DNA from 4 places in the Candidatus Pantoea soli genome. Region 4 is predicted to be linked to each of the others. Evidence: predicted binding sites of a transcription regulator. Region 4 holds the regulator's gene; each other region holds the start of a gene.
What was found. The regulator PurR, encoded in region 4, represses purine synthesis genes. The targets are predictions, from matches to a motif close to CANGCAAACGTTTGCNTG.
Positions count from the first base shown of each region.

Region 1: a site for PurR is predicted at 2,511-2,528, ahead of carA (glutamine-hydrolyzing carbamoyl-phosphate synthase small subunit). Genes of this name have one in related genera too.
Region 2: a site for PurR is predicted at 3,950-3,967, ahead of galS (HTH-type transcriptional regulator GalS). Genes of this name have one in related genera too.
Region 3: a site for PurR is predicted at 2,598-2,615, ahead of cvpA (colicin V production protein). Genes of this name have one in related genera too.

Region 1 covers NZ_CP032702.1:678,075-683,908, forward strand. The annotation lists gene fkpB (FKBP-type peptidyl-prolyl cis-trans isomerase) at 1-322, shown strand, start outside; gene ispH (4-hydroxy-3-methylbut-2-enyl diphosphate reductase) at 303-1,256, shown strand; gene dapB (4-hydroxy-tetrahydrodipicolinate reductase) at 1,466-2,278, shown strand; gene carA (glutamine-hydrolyzing carbamoyl-phosphate synthase small subunit) at 2,751-3,899, shown strand; gene carB (carbamoyl-phosphate synthase large subunit) at 3,913-5,834, shown strand, end outside.
Region 2 covers NZ_CP032702.1:2,429,917-2,435,750, forward strand. The annotation lists gene mglA (galactose/methyl galactoside ABC transporter ATP-binding protein MglA) at 1-1,441, opposite strand, end outside; gene mglB (galactose/glucose ABC transporter substrate-binding protein MglB) at 1,513-2,508, opposite strand; gene galS (HTH-type transcriptional regulator GalS) at 2,814-3,854, opposite strand; gene yeiB (DUF418 domain-containing protein YeiB) at 3,997-5,157, opposite strand; gene folE (GTP cyclohydrolase I FolE) at 5,212-5,834, opposite strand, start outside.
Region 3 covers NZ_CP032702.1:2,548,471-2,554,304, reverse strand. The annotation lists gene accD (acetyl-CoA carboxylase, carboxyltransferase subunit beta) at 1-297, shown strand, start outside; gene folC (bifunctional tetrahydrofolate synthase/dihydrofolate synthase) at 369-1,637, shown strand; gene dedD (cell division protein DedD) at 1,627-2,427, shown strand; gene cvpA (colicin V production protein) at 2,678-3,163, shown strand; gene purF (amidophosphoribosyltransferase) at 3,200-4,717, shown strand; gene D8B20_RS11820 (UbiX family flavin prenyltransferase) at 4,832-5,401, shown strand; gene argT (lysine/arginine/ornithine ABC transporter substrate-binding protein ArgT) at 5,793-5,834, shown strand, end outside.
Region 4 covers NZ_CP032702.1:1,658,438-1,664,271, forward strand. The annotation lists gene cfa (cyclopropane fatty acyl phospholipid synthase) at 1-445, opposite strand, end outside; gene punC (purine nucleoside transporter PunC) at 757-1,959, opposite strand; gene punR (DNA-binding transcriptional activator PunR) at 2,069-2,980, shown strand; gene purR (HTH-type transcriptional repressor PurR) at 2,977-4,002, opposite strand; gene cydH (cytochrome bd-I oxidase subunit CydH) at 4,276-4,365, shown strand; gene D8B20_RS07765 (C40 family peptidase) at 4,429-5,220, opposite strand; gene D8B20_RS07770 (Grx4 family monothiol glutaredoxin) at 5,587-5,834, shown strand, end outside.

The DNA of each region.
Region 1 (5,834 bases), 980 kb from region 4:
GGAGCTGCTGGGACGGCAGGCGGGCGATCGGCATACGTTTACGCTGGCGCCGGAAGAGGCATTTGGCGCGGCCAGTCCGGACCTGATCCAGTATTTCTCGCGTCGTGACTTTATTGATGCGGGTGAGCCGGAAGTGGGCACGATTATGCTGTTCACCGGCATCGGTGGCAGCGAAATGCCTGGCGTTATCCGGGAAGTCTCGGGCGATTCGATCACCGTAGACTTTAACCATCCGCTGGCCGGCCAGCGAATTACTTTTGACATTGAGGTGCTGGAGGTTAATCCGGCGCTGGAGGCAGGCGATGCAAATCCTGTTAGCTAACCCCCGCGGTTTCTGCGCAGGCGTGGACCGCGCTATCAGTATTGTTGAGCGCGCGCTGGAGATGTATGGCGCGCCCATCTATGTGCGCCATGAAGTGGTGCATAACCGTTATGTGGTCAGTAGCCTGCGCGAGCGCGGGGCCATCTTTATCGAAGAGATCAGCGAAGTGCCGGATAACGCGATTCTGATCTTCTCTGCCCACGGTGTATCTCAGGCGGTTCGCGCGGAAGCCAAAGCGCGCAGCCTGACGATGCTGTTCGACGCCACCTGTCCGCTGGTGACCAAGGTGCATATGGAAGTGGCACGCGCCAGCCGTAAAGGGGTAGAAGCGATTTTGATCGGTCATGCCGGCCATCCGGAAGTGGAAGGGACCATGGGGCAGTACAGCAACCCCAACGGTGGCATGTATCTGGTGGAGTCACCGGAGGACGTGTTTAAGCTGACGGTAAAAGATGAGAACAACCTGTGCTTCATGACGCAGACCACCCTGTCCGTCGACGATACCTCAGACGTCATTGACGCGCTGCGCCAGCGCTTTCCGGCCATTATCGGGCCACGCAAAGACGATATCTGCTACGCCACCACTAACCGTCAGGAAGCCGTGCGCGTGCTGGCTCAGGATGCAGAAGTGGTGCTGGTGGTTGGCTCAAAAAATTCATCCAACTCCAACCGCCTGGCGGAGCTGGCACAGCGTGCCGGGCGTCTGGCGAAGCTGATTGATTCAGCAGATGACATTCAGGAAGAGTGGGTGACCGGCGTAAAATGCATCGGTGTCACCGCCGGCGCGTCCGCACCGGATATTCTGGTGCAGCAGGTGATTCAGCGTTTGCGTGAACTGGGCGGTGATGCCGCCGTTGAGCTGATTGGCCGCGAAGAGAACATTGTCTTTGAAGTGCCGAAAGAGCTGCGCGTGGATGTGCGCGAGGTGCAGTAAAGGTTTATCAGCATAATCAACAGGCCGACGCAGTTCGGCCTTTTCTTTATCTGTTATCCGCCCCGCCGCGGGCAGGATTGCTTTTACTGATAATGCACCAGGGCTGTCGTGAAATTCTTATATCCCTTTTTTATTGTGGCGTGACGGTTATCTGACCGTTAACCTGTTTACGCTTTGCATGCATAGTTTTGTATCAGGAATGAATAAATATGAGTGAAATCCGCATTGCTATTGTGGGCGCACCGGGTCGCATGGGACGCAATCTGATTGAGGCCGTACACCAGGCGGAAGGCGTTACGCTGGGAGCGGCACTGGCACGCAGCGGCGCTTCGCTGCTGGGCGTGGATGCCGGCGAACTGGCGGGTATTGGGAAAACCGGCGTGATCATCACCGACGATCTGCTGAGCGTAGTCGATGATTTTGACGTGCTGATTGATTTTACCCGTCCGGAAGGCACGCTGGAGTATCTGGCGTTCTGTCGTCAGCACCGGAAGGCAATGGTGATCGGCACCACCGGCTTTGATGAGGCAGGTAAAGCGGCGATTCGTGCCGCTGCCGATGACATCGGTATTGTGTTTGCGGCTAACTTCAGCGTCGGGGTGAATCTGGTGCTGAACCTGCTGCAGCAGGCAGCAAAGGTGATGGGGGACTACGCCGATATCGAAATTACCGAAGCGCATCATCGTCATAAAGTCGATGCCCCTTCCGGCACCGCGCTGGCGATGGGGGAAGCGATTGCCGACGCGATGAAGTGGAAGCTGGATGAGCACGCCGTGTACGCCCGGGAAGGTCATACCGGTGAGCGCAAAGCGCAGACAATTGGCTTTGCCACCGTGCGTGCCGGCGATATCGTTGGTGAGCATACGGCGATGTTTGCTGATATTGGCGAACGTGTGGAGATTACGCACAAGGCTTCCAGTCGCATGACCTTTGCAAAAGGTGCCGTTAAGGCTGCGGAGTGGGTTATGTCGCGTAAAAGCGGGCTTTATGATATGCGTGATGTGCTGAATCTGACAAACTGATAAGTGTGTTGAGCCATCGTGATGTGGTGATTTCAATCATTAATGCGTTGATTGACAAGGGCAATGTGATCATTGCCCTTTATTTTATGCATTAAATGCAGTTACGCTTATTTTTATTTATGAGATTGTTATTTTTACATGTTTTCCTCGTGTATAGAGCTTACTTAACGCCAATTTTGACCATTTGGTCAAAATTAACTGTCCTGACCGAACATTTTTCGGTTATTTCAGTCAGGCAACCGATTATTTCCCCGTGATACTTCTCTCTTTTGGTGCCTGGTTCGCTTTTTTACCTTCAGAGGCCCGAAAAACACAAAAAAATAGCCCCTCAGGGTAGACAATAAGCAGGTCGATCATTAGAATGCGCGCAATTTGCCAAAAATCGAGCAGTCAGGCGGTTTTTACGTTGATTCAGGGCAGTATTTTGAATTAATATGCAGATATTGTGACTGTTTATTCCCTGGAGGATGTTTTGATTAAGTCAGCGCTCTTGGTTCTGGAAGACGGAACCCAATTCCACGGTCGGGCCATCGGGGCAACGGGATCGGCAGTGGGGGAGGTCGTTTTCAACACGTCAATGACCGGTTATCAAGAAATCCTCACTGATCCCTCCTATTCCCGCCAGATCGTCACCCTTACTTATCCCCATATCGGCAATGTTGGTGCTAACGCCGCCGATGAAGAATCCAGTCAAATCCATGCTCAGGGCCTCGTGATTCGCGACCTGCCGCTGATTACCAGTAACTTCCGCAGTGAAGAGAGCCTGTCAGCGTATCTGCAGCGCAATAACATTGTGGGCATTGCCGATATCGATACCCGTAAGCTGACCCGTCTGCTGCGCGAAAAAGGCGCGCTGAATGGCTGCATTATTGCCGGTGATAATCCGGATGCTGCGCTGGCGCTGCAAAAGGCACAGGCGTTTCCTGGCCTGAAAGGCATGGATCTGGCAAAAGAAGTGACAACCGCAGAAACCTACGCCTGGCAGCAGGGCAGCTGGACGCTGAAAGCCGGCCTGCCGGAGCAGCAGCGCGCAGATTCGCTGCCGTTCCATGTGGTGGCCTATGACTACGGCGCAAAACGCAACATCCTGCGTATGCTGGTGGATCGCGGCTGCCGCCTGACGGTGGTACCGGCACAGACGCCGGCGGAAGACGTTCTGGCGCTCAATCCGGACGGCATTTTCCTGTCAAACGGCCCTGGCGATCCGGAGCCCTGTGATTACGCCATCCGCGCCATCCAGGCGTTTCTGCAAACCGAGATTCCGGTGTTCGGCATCTGCCTTGGCCACCAGCTGCTGGCGCTGGCCAGCGGGGCAAAAACCGTGAAGATGAAGCTGGGCCACCACGGCGGCAACCATCCGGTGAAAGACCTTGATAACAACAGGGTGATGATCACTGCACAGAACCACGGTTTTGCCGTGGATGACAGCAACCTGCCGGCCAACCTGCGCGTCACGCACGTTTCGCTGTTTGACCAGACGGTGCAGGGCATTCACCGCACCGACAAACCGGCTTTCAGCTTCCAGGGACACCCGGAAGCCAGCCCAGGCCCGCACGATGCGGCGCCGCTGTTCGATCACTTTATCGAACTGATCGAAGCTTACCGTTCTCACGCGAAGTAATCAGGAGCCCACGATGCCAAAACGTACTGACATAAAATCCATCCTGATCCTTGGCGCTGGCCCGATTGTGATTGGCCAGGCATGTGAATTTGACTACTCCGGTGCGCAGGCGTGTAAAGCGCTGCGCGAAGAGGGCTACCGCGTCATTCTGGTGAACTCCAACCCGGCGACCATTATGACCGACCCGGAAATGGCCGATGCGACCTACATTGAGCCGATCCACTGGGAAGTGGTGCGCAAAATCATTGAAAAAGAGCGTCCGGATGCCGTGCTGCCTACCATGGGCGGCCAGACGGCGCTGAACTGTGCGCTGGAGCTGGAACGCCAGGGCGTACTGGAAGAGTTTGGTGTCACCATGATTGGTGCCACCGCGGATGCCATTGATAAAGCCGAAGATCGCCGTCGTTTTGACGTGGCGATGAAGAGTATCGGTCTGGATACTGCCCGCTCTGGTATCGCTCATACCATGGAAGAAGCACTGAAAGTGGCAGAAGAGGTCGGCTTCCCGTGCATTATTCGTCCGTCCTTTACCATGGGTGGCACTGGCGGCGGTATCGCGTATAACCGTGAAGAGTTTGAAGAGATTTGCGAGCGCGGCCTGGACCTGTCGCCCACCAATGAGTTGCTGATTGATGAGTCGCTGATTGGCTGGAAAGAGTATGAGATGGAAGTGGTGCGTGATAAGAACGATAACTGCATCATCGTCTGCTCGATCGAAAACTTTGACGCCATGGGCATTCACACCGGCGACTCCATTACCGTCGCGCCGGCGCAGACCCTGACCGATAAAGAGTACCAAATCATGCGTAACGCCTCACTGGCGGTACTGCGTGAAATTGGCGTGGAAACCGGTGGCTCCAACGTGCAGTTCTCGGTCAACCCGAAGGACGGCCGTCTGATTGTGATTGAGATGAACCCGCGCGTGTCACGTTCTTCGGCACTGGCGTCAAAAGCCACCGGCTTCCCGATTGCCAAAGTCGCGGCGAAACTGGCGGTGGGCTTTACCCTTGATGAACTGATGAATGACATCACCGGTGGTCGTACGCCGGCGTCGTTTGAACCCTCTATCGACTACGTCGTGACCAAAATCCCACGCTTCAACTTCGAGAAGTTCGCCGGCGCCAACGATCGCCTGACCACGCAGATGAAATCGGTCGGGGAAGTGATGGCGATTGGCCGCACCTTCCAGGAGTCGATGCAGAAAGCCCTGCGCGGACTGGAAGTGGGCGCGAACGGCTTTGACCCGAAAGTGAACCTTGACGATGCCGATGCGCTGACGCGTATCCGTCGCGAGCTGAAAGATGCAGGTTCGGACCGTATCTGGTACATCGCCGACGCGTTCCGTGCCGGGATGTCAGTGGACGGCGTGTTTAACCTCACCAACATTGACCGCTGGTTCCTGGTGCAGATTGAAGAGCTGGTGCGCCTGGAAGAGCAGGTTGCGCGCGAAGGCGTCAACGCGCTGGACGCGGCCTTCCTGCGTGCGCTGAAGCGCAAGGGCTTTGCCGATGCACGTCTGGCCGCGCTGGCGGGTGTGGCAGAAGGCGAAATCCGTAAGCTGCGTCAGCAGTACAACCTGCACCCGGTTTATAAACGCGTGGACACCTGCGCCGCTGAGTTTGCCACCGATACCGCCTATATGTACTCCACTTATGAAGAAGAGTGCGAAGCAAATCCAACCCACGGCCGTGACAAAATCATGGTGCTGGGCGGCGGGCCAAACCGTATCGGTCAGGGCATTGAATTTGACTACTGCTGCGTGCATGCCGCACTGGCGCTGCGCGAAGACGGTTACGAAACCATTATGGTGAACTGTAACCCGGAAACCGTTTCAACCGACTACGATACCTCCGATCGCCTCTACTTTGAGCCGGTGACGCTGGAAGACGTGCTGGAAATCGTACGCATCGAGCAGCCAAAAGGCGTCATTGTACA
Region 2 (5,834 bases), 770 kb from region 4:
TACTCATTACCAGAATACGATCGGTAATGCCCAGCAGTTCTGGCATTTCAGAAGAGATAATGATGATGCCCTTTTCTTTTTTTGCCAGCTCAGCAATCAGCTGGTAAATTTCGAATTTCGCACCCACATCAATTCCGCGCGTCGGTTCATCCAGCATTAATATTTCCGGCTGCGTTAATAACCAGCGTCCGATAATCACTTTCTGCTGGTTTCCGCCAGAAAGCGATCCAATCTGGGTGTGATGTCCCGGCGTTTTCACGCGCATCGAATCAATGACCCACTGGGTATCACTTTTCATGCGTTTATTATCCAGCAGGCCGATACTGGATCGATATTTCTTGATATTGGAGATCAGCGAGTTGAAACCAATATCCAGATAGGCATAAATGCCGGTCGAACGACGCTCTTCCGTCACCAGCGCGAAACCGTGGTTAATGGCTTCGTTGGCGCTGTGGTTATTGATCGCTTTACCGTGCAGCTTAATGGTGCCGCCCGATTTTTCACGAATGCCAAACAGCGTTTCCACGATATCGGTACGTTTTGCCCCTACCAGCCCGGCAATGCCGAGAATCTCCCCTTTGTGCAGGTCAAACGAAACATCGCGGATTGACGGCTGCCGCAGCGACGTCAGGTTGCGCACTTCCAGAATCACTTCGCCCGGCACGTTGGACTTGTCCGGGAAACGCTGGTTCAGCGAACGGCCGACCATCATGGCGATGATCTTATCCATGTCCAGCCCGTCCAGCGGCTGGGTGGCGATCCACTGTCCGTCACGTAAAATGGTGATTTCGTCGCACAGCTGGAAAATCTCTTCCATCTTGTGTGAGATATACACGATGCCGCAGCCGCGATCTTTCAGCTTACGGATAATGGTGAACAGATGATTAACTTCTTTTTCGGTCAGCGAGGAAGTGGGCTCATCCATAATGACGATTTTTGCGTCATAGGAGAATGCTTTGGCAATCTCAATCATCTGCATCTGAGAAACAGACAGATTGGCCACTTTATCGCGCGGATCGATATCAATATCTAATTCTTCAAAAATCGCTTTGGTATCGCGATACATTTTATCCTGATCGACAAATACGCCTTTGCGTGGATAACGGCCAAGCCACATGTTATCCATGACGCTGCGCTGCAGCACCAGGTTTAATTCCTGATGCACCATCGATACGCCATTTTCCAGCGCTTCTTTCGAACTGGTAAAATCGATTTCTTTACCCTGAAAAAGAATGCTCCCCGCATCCTTCTTATAAATTCCAAACAGGCATTTTAATAACGTGGATTTCCCGGCGCCGTTTTCACCCATTAAGGCATGGACGGAGTGCGGCCGCACTTTTAAATTCACATTATCTAAGGCTTTCACCCCTGGAAATGATTTCGAGACATTCGTCATCTCCAGCAGATATTCACGCTGTGTGGTCGGATTCTCACTGGCCATAATTTACCTGGCTAAAAATTGCGTTGGTCAGATGCAATAAGGCGCGGCAAAAAGGCCGCGCCTGCTGCGAATTACTTCACAAACTGAGACAGATTATCTTTATCAACCGGTACGTAAGGTACGCGTACGACTTTATCTTCCATCTTGAAGTTGGTGCCAGCGGTAGGTTCTTTGCCGTTTGCCAGGTTGTTAGCAATATCCAGCGTGGCTTTCGCCTGGTTTTCCGCATCGTTCAGCACGGTACCGGCCATCGCACCGGATTTCACCAGCACCAGCGCTTCTGGCAGGGCATCGACACCGAACACCGGAATGCTGGTTTTGTTGTGGGCTTTCAGGGCTTCAACCGCACCCATCGCCATGGCGTCGTTGTTCGCGATGATCACTTCAATTTTGTTGGCGTTCGGGCCAGAGAGCCAGGCATCAACTTTATCTTTTGCCTGTGCGGTATCCCACATGGCGGTATCCATAGCCAGCTGCTGGGTTTTGATGCCGTCTTTGTTCAGGGTATCAATCACGTATTTGGTACGGGCTTCAGCGTCCGGATGGCCCGGCTCCCCTTTCAGCAGCACGAACTGAATCTGACCATCTTTGTTCAGATCCCAAGCCGGGGTGGCTTTCCAGTGCTTCTCAATCAGCTCGCCCTGTTTGATGCCGGACTCTTTCGAGTCAGTACCGACATAGTAGGCTTTCGGATAGCTGGCCAGGACGCGTGCGTTAGGCTCTTTGTTGAAGAACACAACCGGTACGTCGTTGGCTTTGGCTTTGTCGATCACGACCGCAGCGGCGGCCGGGTCTACCAGGTTGATGGCCAGCGCTTTCACGCCCTTAGCCATCAGCACGTCAATCTGGTCGTTTTGTTTGGACTGGTCGTTCTGCGAGTCATTCATCAGCAGCTGAATGCCGCCGATGGCTTTCGCTTCTTTCTCAATGTCCTTGCGCACCATCGACATAAAGTTGTCGTCATATTTGTAAATGGTCACGCCAATGCGGGTATCAGCGGCGTGCGCGGTTGCACCAAACATCATGCTGGCAACCAGTGCTGTGAGCGTGAAAACCTTCTTATTCATGGTATCTCCGGTTTTTTATGCAGGGTATTTCATCGCACCATCTTGCCTGCGGGCAGACAGCGCAGTCGGTTGAAACGCTATTGTATGGGGCTGGCGCTAACGCAAAGCCGGACCACCATGGCTATCCTGACTTCCCTGTACGTAAACGCTTCCTGAAGAGTGTTATGAACCATTTCAATCGGCTACTGAAACCTGACCGGAAGAGGAGATGCCGGCGTTACATAATGTTTCAGTCCGGTAAGACGCTGCCATCATAGTGAGCGCCCTGTTAATTAACTGTGAATACAATCACAGATTGGAAACGGTTACATGGCGCCATCGCCTGAATTAGTGACCGACTCCACAATTTGCCGCTGCGCCACGGAATGACGCCGCACCAGGGTGGGCATGAAGCAGTGTGAAGCGTGCGGATCCAGCTCTCCCGCCGCGCCGCGCAGCGCCAGCTCAGTGGCCAGTTTTGCCATTGAAACAATGGGATAGCGCACCGTAGTCAGCTGCGGATCGGTGTAACGCGAAATAGGAATGTCATCAAAGCCGATGACGGAGAAATGCTGCGGTACCTGAATGCCGTTGTCTTTCAGCGCTGTCAGCGCCCCGGCCGCCATGCCGTCGTTATAGGAGAAGACTGCCGTAAGATGCAGATTGCGCCCCAGCAGTTCCACCATTGCGGCTTCCCCGCCCTGCATATCCGGTTCAGCATGGGCGATCCAGGCTTCTGGCGGACGAATACCCTGCTCTGCCAGCGCCTGCAGCCAGCCGTCGCGGCGCTGCGTGACATCCTCTATCGGATGGCAGGAGCTGAGATAGCCGATGCGCTGATGGCCCTGCTGTAACAGCATGCGGGTGGCCACCTGTGCGCCGGTGACGTTATCCAGACAGACGCAGCGGTGCGCGTAACCGGCAATTACCCGGTTTATCAGGATCATACCGGGCACCTGATCCATAAATTGCGTGAGCTCAGCGTCTGAAAGCGTTTTCGCGTGCACCACCAGCGCGTTGCAGCGCTGGCGGATCAGTACTTCAATCGCATGACGTTCCTTCTCCTCCTGATGCCAGGAGTTGCTGATTAGCACATGCTTCTGCACGCGCTGCGCCACGGTATCCACCGCTTTGACCAGCGCGCCGAAGAAGGGATCGGAGACATCCATGACTACCACGCCAATCGTATCGCTGACCTGAGTGGCAAGCGCCTGGGCGTTGGCGTTAGGACGATAGCCCAGCGATTCAACCGCCTGCAGCACAGCGTCGCGGGTTTCAGAGGTCACTGCACTGCTGTTATTGAGCACACGTGAGACGGTGGCAACGGACACACCGGCCTGACGGGCGACATCACGGATCGTTATCATGCAGCTGTTCCACAGAGGAAGAATAGGCGCGCCTGGCGCGTAACGGCGCTATTCTGGCAGGGCGCTGCCCTGCGCTGCGTGAATTACGTCACAGGGATGAAAACGGTTACATCGCTTTCTGTCGCCTTTGTGATGAACATCATTATCTGATGACGGAGGAATTACCGGGTTTACCTGCCGCCAGCCGGGTCAGCCTGCGCCACAGCCACTCCAGCGGCCCCTGGGGAAAGCGCTGCAGCCAGAGTACCGAGAACAGGATATTGACCAGCCAGATAGCAGGTACCCATGCCAGCAGCTGCAGGCGGCTGAAACTCATAAACAAGCCCATGTGGTAAAACAGCGTGGTGCAGATCAGCGTCTGCAGCAGATAGTTACTCAGCGCCATGCGACCGACGCACTGAAGGGCATGACTGATACGCGTGGCGGCAATGGCAGGCCAGAAGCCCAGACAGAGCGCGGCGTACCCCAGGCTGATAAACGGACTGGCGAGATCGCGCGGTATCTGCAGGTAAAAGGCGGTCCAGCGGAAATCCCATCCCAGCTGCCACTGGGCGACGATACCCGGAATGGCGAGCAACCAGCCGGTGCCCAGCAGCAGCAGTGCCGCACGGCGGTAGTGCGGCAGGCTGAACTGGCCGCGCAGCCAGCCGTTGCGCATCAGCGCACCGCCGATCAGCATCAGCCCGGCCAGTTGCCAGCCATACTGCGACGCCAGCGCCATCAGGCCGGATGAGAGATGGTCAAGGCGATTCTGAATCGCTTCCCAGCCGCCGGTAAGTTTCCAGTAACGTTCGTATTCCAGATCGGCCGCGCCCGGCAGCCATGAGCGCGTCGTCTGCGTTCCGGCGAGCAAACCAAATATCAGCAGTACGGCACAGCCCACCAGATAGAGCAGGATGCCGGTGTGCAACAGCGCCCGTTCTGCGGGCGCGTCGCGCAGCATGCGCCAGACAATCAGCCCAATCAGCCCGTAATCCAGCAGGATATCGCCTTCCCAGAAAAACACGCCGTGAATAAACCCCATGAACACCAGCAGCGTCAGGCGGGAAGCGATCCAGCGGCTGCCACGCGGCGCCTGCAGGTACAGTCCGGCACCAAACAGCAGCGCGAAAAGGGTCAGAAACTTCAGCTGGGCGAAGGCATCCAGAATCGCCCACGTCCAGGCGTCCGCAGGCGCGATTGAGCCCTGCCACGCCGGGTTAAGATAGGCTGCAGAGGGTAATGCGAAGCCGGTAATGTTCAGCAGCAGGATGCCGAGAATGGCGCAACCACGAATGAAATCCAGCGCAGGATAGCGTTGCATTGAGCAGGCCTTAAGCGGGAAAAAGCACAGGCGGCCGGGAAGCCGCCTGCGGGATTAGCTGTGACGCACCGCGCGCAGGAACTCCTGACGCGTGTTCTGGCTGGATTTAAACAAGCCGCCCAGCGAGGTGGTGGTGGTGGCGCTGGTGGCATCCTTCACTCCGCGCGCTTTAACGCAGTAGTGCACTGCGTCAATGGAAACCGCCACGTTATTGGTGCCCAGCAGTGTCTGCAGCGCCACCAGCACCTGCTGGGTCAGGCGCTCCTGCACCTGCGGACGCTGCGCAAAGAACTGTACAATGCGGTTGATTTTCGACAGGCCTATCACCTTGTCTTTTGGAATATAGGCCACCGTGGCCTTGCCATCGATGATCACAAAATGGTGTTCGCAGGTGCTGGTCAGGGTGATATCGCGTACCGTCACCATCTCATCTACTTTCATCTTGTTTTCAATGACGGTGATTTTCGGGAAGTTGGCGTAATCGAGGCCAGAGAAAATCTCATCCACATACATTTTGGCGATGCGGTGTGGCGTTTCCATCAGGCTGTCATCTTCCAGATCCAGATTCAGCAACTGCATGATTTGCGTCATGTGACCGGCGATCTCGCGCTTACGCGTTTCGTCGTCCATATCGCGCACCGGGGCGCGTAATGGCGTTTCCAGGCCACGCGCCAGCA
Region 3 (5,834 bases), 890 kb from region 4:
ACCATGGGCGGCGTTTCTGCCAGCTTCGCGATGCTGGGCGATCTTAACGTGGCGGAACCGAAGGCGCTGATCGGCTTTGCCGGCCCGCGCGTTATCGAACAAACCGTACGTGAAAAACTGCCGCCGGGCTTCCAGCGCAGTGAGTTCCTGATTGAAAAAGGCGCGATCGACATGATTATCCGCCGTCCGGAAATGCGCTTTAAGCTGGCCAGCCTGCTGGCAAAAATGATGAACCTGCCAGCGCCGCTGCAGGATGGTGATCAGCCTGCGGCTGAGCCGGAGAGCAACGAAGCCTGACAGGCAACGGAAAGGCGCATCGTGATGCGCCTTTTTATTCATGCACTTCACCGTAAAGAGCTAACGGGCAAATGGACACTCTTCACCTTCCTCAAGCCACGTCGCCTTTGGCCACGTGGCTTCATTATCTTGAACATCTGCACTCGCAGGCCATCGAACTGGGCCTGGACCGCATTCAACGCGTTGCCGCACGTCTTGACCTGCTTAAACCCGCTCCGTTTGTCTTCACCGTCGCCGGCACCAACGGCAAAGGCACCACCTGCCGCACGCTGGAAACGCTGCTGATGGCGGCGGGCTACCGCGTGGGCGTTTACAGCTCACCGCATCTGGTGCGTTACACCGAGCGCGTGCGCGTGCAGGGCGAAGAGCTGGATGAGGCGCTGCACAGCGCCAGCTTTGCCGCCATTGAAGCCGGACGGGGCGACATTTCCCTGACCTATTTTGAGTTTGGCACCCTGTCGGCGCTGAATCTGTTCCGCGACGCGCAGCTTGATGTGGTGATTCTGGAGGTCGGGCTGGGCGGGCGGCTGGACGCCACCAATATCGTCGATGCTGACGTGGCGGTCATTACCAGCATTGCACTCGATCATACCGACTGGCTGGGCCCGGATCGCGAAAGCATTGGCCGGGAAAAAGCCGGCGTGTTCCGCCGCGGCAAACCGGCGGTGGTCGGCGAGCCCGCGATGCCGCACACCATTGCTGAGGTGGCGGCGGAGAAAGGGGCGCAGCTGCTGCAGATCAATCGCGACTGGCAGTGGCAGCAGCAGGGTGACCGCTGGACGCTGCAGGATGCGCACGGCACGCTGCGTGACCTGCCGCTGCCGCAGGTGCCGCTGCCGAATGCGGCCACCGCGCTGGCGGCGCTGCGCGCTTCCGGACTGGCGGTCAGCGAGGCGGTGATCCGCACCGCGCTGCCGCAGGCGCTGCTGCCGGGGCGTTTCCAGACGGTGAGCGAAGCCCCGCGGGTGATCCTGGATGTGGCGCACAATCCGCACGCCGCCCACTATCTGGCTTCGCGTCTGGCAGAGCTGCCTGCGCACGGCACGGTGCATGCGGTGGTGGGTATGCTGCATGACAAAGATATCGCCGGTACGCTGGCGGCGCTGGCACCGCAGGTGGATCGCTGGTACTGCGCGCCGCTGGACGGCCCGCGCGGCGCGTCGGCGCAGGCGCTGATGGCGCACCTTGATGCTGCCAGCGCGTATGCGAGTGTGGACGCGGCCTGGCAGGCTGCTCGTCAGCAGGCACAGGCGCAGGATGTGATTCTGGTGTGTGGCTCGTTCCACACCGTGGCACAGGTTATGGAATCGATGGCAGCGGAGAACGGCAGTGGCAAGTAAGTTTCAGAACCGCCTGGTCGGTACCGTGATTCTGGTGGCGATTGGCGTCATCGTGTTGCCGGGACTGCTGGACGGCAAGAAGAAGCACTATAAAGAAGAGTTCGCGGCGATCCCGCTGGTGCCCAAACCGGACGATCAGCAGGACAGTGAAATGGTGCCGCCGGTCACGCAGCCGCTGCCGTCGCAGCCGCCGGAAGGCGCGGGCAGTGCGCAGCAGTCGTCGGCCACGACCCCGGCGCAAAGCAGCGCTGCCAGCGGCAATGCCCAGCCGGTACAAAACAGCGCGCCGAGCGTGGTCACGCCACCGCCGGTGCATCAGCCGCTTCAGCCGAAAGCGCAGCCAAAAGCGGCAGAGCAGACGAAGCCGAAAGCGACAGAAGCGACGAAGCCGAAAACGCCAGAGCAGACCAGACCGAAGCAGACTGAGCCGCCGAAGGCGAAGCCGGCTGAACAGCCAAAAGTGGCTGAACAGAGCAAGCCGGTTGAGCAGAGCAAACCGGCTGAAACGGCCAAACCGGCCGAGACAGCGAAACAGAGCGAACCGGCCGGACAGGCCTTTGTGGTGCAGCTGGGCGCGCTGAAAAACGCGGCGAAAGTGAGTGAGATCGTCGCGAAGCTGCGGCTCTCTGGCTATCGCGCCTATACCGTACCCGCCACGCCGGTGCAGGGGCAGATTACCCGCATCTACGTAGGGCCGGATGCGTCGAAAGCCAAACTGCAGGGTTCACTGAGTGAGCTGCAGAGCCTCTCCGGGCTGGGCGGCGTGATTAAGCCGTACAGCACGCGCTGAGGTGCTGATAAGCCGCGCCGATGGCAGTAACAGGCGCGGCTTAGCCTCAGGTTTTTAGCGAAGCGTAAAGTTTAAATCACTTAAAATCAGTTAGTTATATAACGAGTTACGCACCGGGCGAGGAAAATTTTTTTCATCGCCCTTTTTATGGATGCAGAACGGGAAAACCCTACGCAAACGTTTTCTTTTTCTGTTAGAATGCGCCCCGAACTGGATGCAGGGGTGCAAATGCACTGTACTGGAAGCGTTCATGATCTGGATTGATTACGTCATTATTGCGGTAGTTGGTTTTTCGGCTCTGGTCAGCCTGATTCGCGGGTTTGTCCGGGAAGCCTTATCTCTTGTTACCTGGGGATGCGCGTTTTTTGTCGCCAGTCATTATTACGCCTACCTTGCAGTCTGGTTTACAGGTTTTGACGACGAACTGGTTCGCAACGGCATCGCGATTGCGGTGTTATTCATTGCCACCCTGATAGTGGGGGCCATCGTGAACTATGTGATCGGCTCGCTGGTTGAAAAAACCGGCTTGTCGGGAACCGACAGGGTGTTGGGGGTCTGTTTCGGGGCGTTGCGTGGCGTGCTGATTGTATCCGCCATTCTTTTCTTCCTTGATACATTCACCGGCTTTTCCAAAAGCCCGGACTGGCAACAGTCTCAACTCATTCCCCAGTTCAGTTACATCATCAGGTGGTTTTTCGATTACCTGAAAAGCACGTCGAGTTTTTTACCCCGGTGACACCATCGGGAGTGCGGCTAATGAGGAAATGACAACATGTGCGGTATTGTTGGTATCACCGGTTTTATGCCAGTAAACCAGTCGATCTATGACGCGTTAACGGTGCTGCAGCACCGCGGGCAGGATGCCGCCGGCATTTGTACCATCGATGCGCTGAACTGCTTCCGTCTGCGCAAGGCCAATGGCCTGGTCAGCGACGTGTTTGAAGCGCGCCACATGCAGCGTTTGCAGGGGAATATTGGCATTGGTCACGTGCGCTATCCGACAGCAGGCAGCTCCAGCGCCTCTGAAGCGCAGCCTTTCTATGTGAACTCGCCTTACGGCATCACGCTGGCGCATAACGGCAACCTGACCAACGCGCATGAACTGCGCAAGCAGCTGTTCGAAGTGGGCCGCCGTCATGTTAACACCACCTCAGATTCGGAAATTCTGCTCAATATCTTTGCGCAGGAGCTGGATCGTTTTCAGCACTATCCGCTGGAAGCCGACAACATTTTTGCCGCCGTGGCGGCGGTGCATCAGCAGGTACGCGGCGCTTACGCCGTTGTGGCGATGATCATCGGTCACGGTATGGTGGCGTTCCGCGATCCCAACGGTATCCGTCCGCTGGTGCTGGGCAAACGTGAAATTCCCGATGGCCGCGTCGAGTATATGGTGGCTTCTGAAAGCGTGGCGCTGGATACGCTGGGCTTTGAATTTATCCGGGATGTCGCGCCAGGTGAAGCGGTCTACATCACCGAGCAGGGCCAGCTTTTCACCCGGCAGTGCGCGGAGAACCCGAAAAGCAATCCGTGCCTGTTCGAGTATGTCTATTTTGCCCGTCCGGACTCGTTCCTCGATAAAATCTCCGTCTATAGCGCGCGCGTGCGCATGGGCACCAAGCTGGGTGAGAAAATCGCCCGCGAATGGGAAGATCTGGATATCGACGTGGTGATCCCGATTCCGGAAACCTCCACCGATACCGCTCTGGAAATTGCGCGCATTCTCAATAAGCCTTACCGTCAGGGCTTTGTGAAAAACCGCTACGTGGGCCGTACCTTTATCATGCCGGGCCAGCATCTGCGCCGCAGTGCCGTTCGCCGCAAGCTGAATGCGAACCGAGCTGAGTTCCGCGATAAAAACGTCCTGCTGGTTGATGACTCCATCGTGCGCGGCACCACATCCGAGCAGATCATCGAAATGGCGCGTGAAGCGGGTGCAAAGCGCGTGTACCTGGCGTCTGCTGCGCCGGAAATTCGTTTCCCGAACGTGTACGGCATTGATATGCCGAGCGCGACAGAACTGATTGCGCACGGCCGGGAAGTGGAAGAGATTCGCCAGCTGATCAAAGCGGATGCGCTGATTTTCCAGGATCTGAATGACCTGATTGAAGCCGTGCGTGAAGAGAACCCGGATATCGCCCAGTTTGAGTGCTCGGTGTTCAACGGCGTTTACGTCACCAAAGATGTCGACCAGCAGTACCTGGAGTATCTGCAGTCGCTGCGCAACGACGATGCCAAAGCGATCCAGCGTCAGACTGAAGTGGAAGGGCTGGAGCTGCACAACGAAGGCTAAGCCGACATACCTGGCAGCACAGAGCAGGGCGGGCGCAATCCCGCCCTGTTTGTTTTTGTATTTCTGCGCTGCTAACGGCTATCATTGCCGCACTCTGAATGGCAGGACTGAATTATGAAACGACTCATCATTGGTATTTCCGGCGCCAGCGGCGCAATTTACGGGGTACGCATGCTGCAGGTGCTGCAACCGCTGGCGGAGGTAGAAACCCATCTGGTGATGAGTCCCGCGGCGCGGCAGACGCTGGCGCTGGAAACCGACTACAGCGTGCGTGATGTGCAGGCGCTGGCAGATGTGGTGCATGACGTGCGCGATATCGGGGCCAGTATCTCTTCCGGCTCGTTTAAAACGCTGGGCATGGTAATTCTGCCCTGTTCGATGAAAACCCTGTCCGGCATTGTCCACAGCTACAGTGACAGTCTGCTGACGCGCGCCGCTGACGTGGTGCTGAAAGAGCAGCGCCGGCTGGTGCTGTGCGTGCGTGAAACGCCGCTGCACGTCGGCCATCTGCGGATGATGACCACCGCAGCGGAATTGGGCGCGATGATCATGCCGCCGGTGCCGGCGTTCTACCATCGTCCACAGCGCATCGAGGATCTGGTTGATCAGACGGTCAATCGCGTGATCGATCAGTTTGACCTTACGCTGCCGCAGGATCTGTTTACCCGCTGGCATGGCGCATAACGGTGCAGTCGCGCCGCCAGGCTGGCGGCGGCGGGTAAGCGGTCAGGGTGCGGTGCTTGTCGCTGGCCGCTGCGCAGCAGCATGTTATCCGCTGCGGGCCACGCGCTACTCCATAATGCGCCGCTGTGCACTGTTTGCGTGCAAAAGCGCGGGGCCGATCACTGTTCGTGCATCTTGTGCACCAAAAGTTAACAAACTCACTTTTTCTTCGCTGCGCCGCTGTTATATTTCCCTCACAAACTAAGTGCTTGCGCCCGCAACCGGCGCGGTAATTAGTGCGCCTGCACACAGTTTCGCCGATTCTCACAACTGGCATGAAACCTGCACAGCATTCAGCGCAAATACACATCACGCACCACATAACAATAAGCACTTCACTTGAGGGTTACCTATGAAAAAGCGAGTTCTGGCTCTTTCTCTGATGCTGGCGATG
Region 4 (5,834 bases):
CCAGCGTCTCAGCGCTTTTCCAGTAGCCGCAGGAGTATTGCATGAAGGGATCCAGCATCAGGGCGAACAGGTCATTGCCCAGGTCGTAATGCTCTTTACCCACAATCCAGGCGCGCTTTTTCGACTGCAGGTTGGTCAGGCGCGCTGCGGCGATGCGCAGGGTATCTTTGAAATGGTGGGGAAGCTGTTTATCCAGATGATGCTTCAGCGCCCGATGGAAGAACATGTCGAGACGCTCACACTCCCACCAGCCGTCCATGTAACTCTCGCCAAGGCCCAGCGATCCCTCCTGCAGGACCCGTTTAAAAAAATCCGGATGTTTTACCTGAATATCCCAGGGGCGTGTGCCATTGATGTGGATATCTGCCCGCTCCAGCAGCTCATGGGCGATACGAAACCATTGGTTTTCTTCAAGGCTCACTTCTTCTATACACGATGAACTCATAGCTTCTCCATCACCTTTCCGATTTAAACCTGAGAAAGAGAATAGTCAAATTCCCCAGGCCTGTGAGAGAACTCACGGAAGATCCGTGCGCCAGATAGTCGACGTTTTACAGAGGTAGAGATCTCAACAGAAATGTCCGGCACAGCATCGCAGAAAGATGCCCGCGCAGACGCCATCCCAGCGACAGAGTCGCGAATAAATAAGGCAATTATGTTATTGATTTGTTACAGAAATGCTGACCCACCGAGTATATGCTCACGTGGGTCAATATTCAACGGCTTATCGTTATCATGCTAACGATAAGCGTTGCATCAAAGCGTATCTTCGCAGGGGCGGGCAGGGTCAGCAACGTCACTTTGTGCGACAGCGGTACGTTGCCAGAGATAGCCTGCCCACGCCAGTGCGACAGTGATCACCATTACCAGTGTAGTGTGATACAGCGCATGTTGCAGGCCGGATGAGACAATCAGGCTGGCCAGAAAACAGAGACCAAGCTGCAGCAGGTTCTGCAGGCCGGCCGCTTTGCCGGTGGCCTGTGGGAACGGGGCCAGCGCGCTGGCAACCACAATCGGGTAAATCGCGCCGTTAGCCAGCGCCATACCACAGAACGGTAGCAGCAGGCCAGCCAGTGGTGGCGCAGGCAGCAGCGCCACGGCGAACAGGCTGATGATGCTCAGGCTGTAAACCAGCAGCAGCCACGGCAGCAGCTGTGCACCCTGAAAACGATTCAGCAGCGCGCGGCAGCCAAAGCCGCCGACGAGGAAGGCGATGGTCTGCGGAATGTAGCTCAGGCCGATGTCAGCCGGACTCAGCCCCGCCGCAGCGAGGATAAAGGGGGAACCGGTCAGCCAGGCAAAAAAGCTGGCTGAACAGGCGGAGTAAATCAGCACATTACCGCTGTAAACCCGGGCAGCGAGCAGCGTGAGCCAGCCGGGCTGCTCGCCCCGATCGCGCTGCTGCGGCGCAGGCGCGCGCAGGCGCAGCGTGCCGCATAGCAGCACGCCGGTCACCAGCGCCAGCACCAGAAAAATCGTACGCCAGTCAAAATGATTCATCAGCCAGGCACCCAGCAGCGGTGCCAGCGCCGGTGAGAGCGCAACCAGGGGCATAATCGTGGCGAACACTTTATTGGCCTGCGCTTTCGGATAGCGATCGACCACCAGCGCCTGCCAGCTCACCGCTGCCGCACACACGCCAACCGCCTGGATAAAGCGCAGCGCCAGCATCAGCCAGACATCGCTGACCCACAACATCGCGAGGCAACTGACGGCAAACAGCGTCAGGCCAGCCAGCAGCACCGGTTTGCGGCCAATGCGGTCTGACAGGGCACCCCACAATACCTGAGCACAGGCAAAGCCGCCCAGGAACACACTGAGGCTGGCACTGATGGTACCGGGGGCGGTCGCGAAATCGCGCTGCATATCGCCAAACGCTGGCAGATACATATCCGTGGCGAGAAAGCCAAGCATACTCAGCACGGCCAGATAGGGCAGAAATCCTTTTGATGACAACATAGTGATTCTCATTCGACAGGGTGAACGGCGGGCAGTGTAAAAGGGTGCAGCCAGCTTTGTGAAACGCTAATATTTGCATTGTGCTATCAAAATTTTTGCAGGCAAAAAAATGTGGTCTGAATACGCTTTGGAAGTGGCCGATGCGGTTGCGCGCACGGGCAGCTTCAGCGCCGCAGCGCAGGAGCTGCACCGCGTGCCTTCTGCCATCAGCTATACCGTGCGCCAGCTGGAAAGCTGGCTGGCGGTGCCGCTGTTTGAACGCCAGCACCGGGAAGTGGTGCTGACGCCGGCTGGCGAGCATTTTGTGCGCGAAGGACGATCTGTTATCAAAAAAATGCTGGCAACCCGCCGCCAGTGTCAGCAGCTGGCCAACGGCTGGCGCGGTCAGCTGAGTATCGCCGTGGACTGCATTGTCAAACCGCAGCGTACGCGACAGCTGGTGAAGGATTTTTATCGTCATTTTCCCGATATGGAGTTGATCATCAGTTACGAAGTGTTCAACGGCGTGTGGGATGCGCTGGCTGACGGGCGCGTTGACGTGGCGATTGGCGCGACGCAGGCGATTCCGGTGGGCGGTCGTTTTGCCTTTCAGGATATGGGGGCGCTTAACTGGCGCTGCGTGGTCAGCCCCGATCACCCGCTGGCTGGCAGCACACAGCTTGACGACGAGACGCTGCGCGCCTGGCCGTCGCTGGTGCTGGAAGACACCTCGCGCGCCTTACCGCGCCGCATGACCTGGACGCTGGATAACCAGCGCCGGCTGGTGGTGCCGGAGTGGGAAACCGGGCTGGACTGTCTGCAGGCCGGCTTGTGCGTGGGCATGATCCCCGGCCATTTAGCGCGGCCGCTGCTGGACAGCGGCGCCCTGACGGAACTGACGCTGCCGCAGGCTTTTCCGGACAGCCCCTGCTGTGTCAGCTGGTCAGAACAGGGTGACTCACCGGCGCTGGACTGGCTGCTGAGTTATCTGGGGGATGCGGAAACGCTGAACCAGGAATGGCTCAGCGAGACGCGCACTTAACGGCGATAGTCGCGGAACGGGCCATCCGCGACCGAACGGCGTTCAATCAGCGTAGGCTGCACTTCAATGGTTTGCGGCTCTTCGCGCTTGCTGGTAATGCGATCCAGCAGCATCTCAAGCGCTTTTTCCCCCAGCTGGGCTTTGGGCTGATGGACCGTGGTCAGCGCGGGCGTGAAGTAGCGCGCGTTGCGCACGTTATCGTAACCGATGACGGAAATATCCTGCGGCACGCGCAGCCCCATCTCATCAGCCGCACAGATTGCGCCCATCGCCATGATGTCACCGCCGCAGAACACGGCAGTAGGGCGCTGCTTCTGGTTGAGGATCTGCTGCATCGCCTGATAACCGGATTCCGGCTCAAAGTCGCCCTGCACAATCCACTCCTGACGCACGGTAATGCCCGCTTCATGCATCGCCTGTAAAAAACCAGCGTGGCGTCCGCCCCCGGTATTGCGTTCCATCTGGCCCGGAATCGCCCCGATATCACGGTGGCCGCGCTCAATCAGATAGCGTCCGGCGAGATAGCCGCCGTGAAACGCATTATCCTGCACGGTATCGGTAAAATCGCCGCGCGATTCGCCCCAGTCCATCACCACCATGGGAATGTTACGGTTCTCTTCCAGCATCTGCAGCAGATCGTCCGGATACTCTGAGCACATCACCAGCAGCCCGTCCACGCGTTTTTGCGCCATCATCGACAGATAGGCGCGCTGTTTTTGCAGGTCGTTATGCGCGTTACCGAGGATCAGGGTATAACCGCGGTCAAAACAGTGATTTTCCACCGCTTCGATAATCTCGGCAAAATAGGGCGCTTCGCTGGAGGTGGCCAGCAGCCCCAGCGTTTTGGTGTGGTTCACCTTCAGACTGCGCGCCACGGCGCTGGGTGAATAGTGCAGTGCTTTGATCGCTTCCCATACGGCGTTGCGCGTCTCTTCAGCAACGAAGCGCGTTTTGTTGATGACATGCGAAACCGTGGTGGTTGAGACACCGGCGCGTTTCGCCACATCTTTAATTGTTGCCATCTGAATGGTACTCCTGGGCTTATCGCAACTTACTGATAAGTATATTGTTAAACGTTTGCGTCTGCGAAGGGTATTTTACCCCGTTTTGGCCGGAAAACCGGCGTTTCAGGGGCAAAGAAAACGCGTTCGCAGGCTGTCAATGCAGCATGCGCAAAACCTGTTGCGCAACGAAAGGCGGCGATTCTAGCAAGCTGGCGCGGATAACACGAGATTTTTGCCGGTTGCTGTGCGAAAATTCTTTAACCATGATAACAGTGTGGCTATGGAGCAAGGATGAGTACGGAGATGAAGCTGGCGTTAATGACCACGGTCGCGGCGCTGATGATGATTGTGGCCTTCAGTTTTACGGCAATTCTGCACTAATAAAAAAGCCGGCGCTGAGCAACAGCCGCCGGCTTTTCTTTGCTTGCTTGCGCAACGCAACGCTTAGCGAATGGTTTTAGGTGTCATCATGCGGCGCGCGCCTACATAGTGTTTCTGCCAGTAATCTTCGCTTAGCGCACTGATTTGAATATCTTTACCGGTACGCGGCGACTGAATGAACTTGCCGTTGCCCAGATAGACGCCGACGTGATCGGCAGCACCGCGGTTATTAATGCGGAAGAAGACCAGATCGCCTTTCTCCAGCAGCTCGCGTTTGATCGGGGCCGCATCGCGCAGATGATACATTTCATTGGCGGTGCGCGGCAGTTTGAATTTGACGAGGTCTTTATAGGCGTACCACACCAAACCGCTGCAATCGAAACCGGTATGCGGCGAGGTGCCGCCCCACTGATAAGGCTTACCCAGCTGTCCCATCAGTTTATTCATCGCCGTTTCACGCGCTTTCTGATAGCGCAGGCGGTGAGACTTGCTCATTTTAATGCCGGTCAGGCCCTGAACCTCGTCATCGGCCTCTGCCGCGGCAGCGGCTTTCGCCAGGCGCTGATGACCATATTTTTTACCGCTGAGTTTCAGGGGGGCGCGACGGCTGGTGGTTTTCTGCAGTGCGGTGGCGGTTTTCTGCTGCTTTTTTAGTTTAAATTTCTGCACCGACGTCAGACGGGATTTTTTTGTGGTGGTCTTCACCGGACGTCGCTTGCGGCGCTCATCGTCACGCGCACTTTTTTTCTCAGTCTTCTGCAGACTGGCATTAACCGGCGTGTGCGGGGATGCAGAAGCCACATTAACGAACAGTTGGGCAAAAGCCAGTATGAAAAGCGTAATCAGTAAACGCATAGTCCGGTTACAGGTTAAGCAGGCTGCTCAGGCACAGGCTGCGGAAAAGTTAGAAAAATCTGATCAAAAATCAGAGCCAGGGCAATTCTAATCCACTTTTTTTCTAAAAGGTAAGGGCTTTTTCCATTAATCTGTTACGGCACTGAATTTGTGGCAAAAATGAGCGATTTCAGCCGGTTAAGCCAGCGAAATTATTGCTAATTATTAATTGATTAATGCCTGTTAATGATATGAAAATGTTATCGTTCAGTCATCCGCTTAACAAAGATGGCGATCGCACTGTCGCGGGGCAAAATCCCGTTTTCAGTCGCGGGGCGAAGTCGCTACAATAAACAAACACGAAGTGAAGGATTAAGGAAGGCAAAAATGAGTACTGTTGAAAAAATTCAGCGCCAGATCGCAGAAAACCCGATCCTGCTGTATATGAAAGGGTCGCCAAAGCTGCCAAGCTGCGGCTTCTCTGCGCAGGCGGTGCAGGCGCTGTCTGCCTGTGGTGAGCGCTTCGCGTATGTGGATATCCTGCAGAATCCGGATATCCGTGCTGAATTACCTAAGTACGCTAACTGGCCAACATTCCCGCAGCTGTGGGTGGATGGTGAACTGGTCGGCGGCTG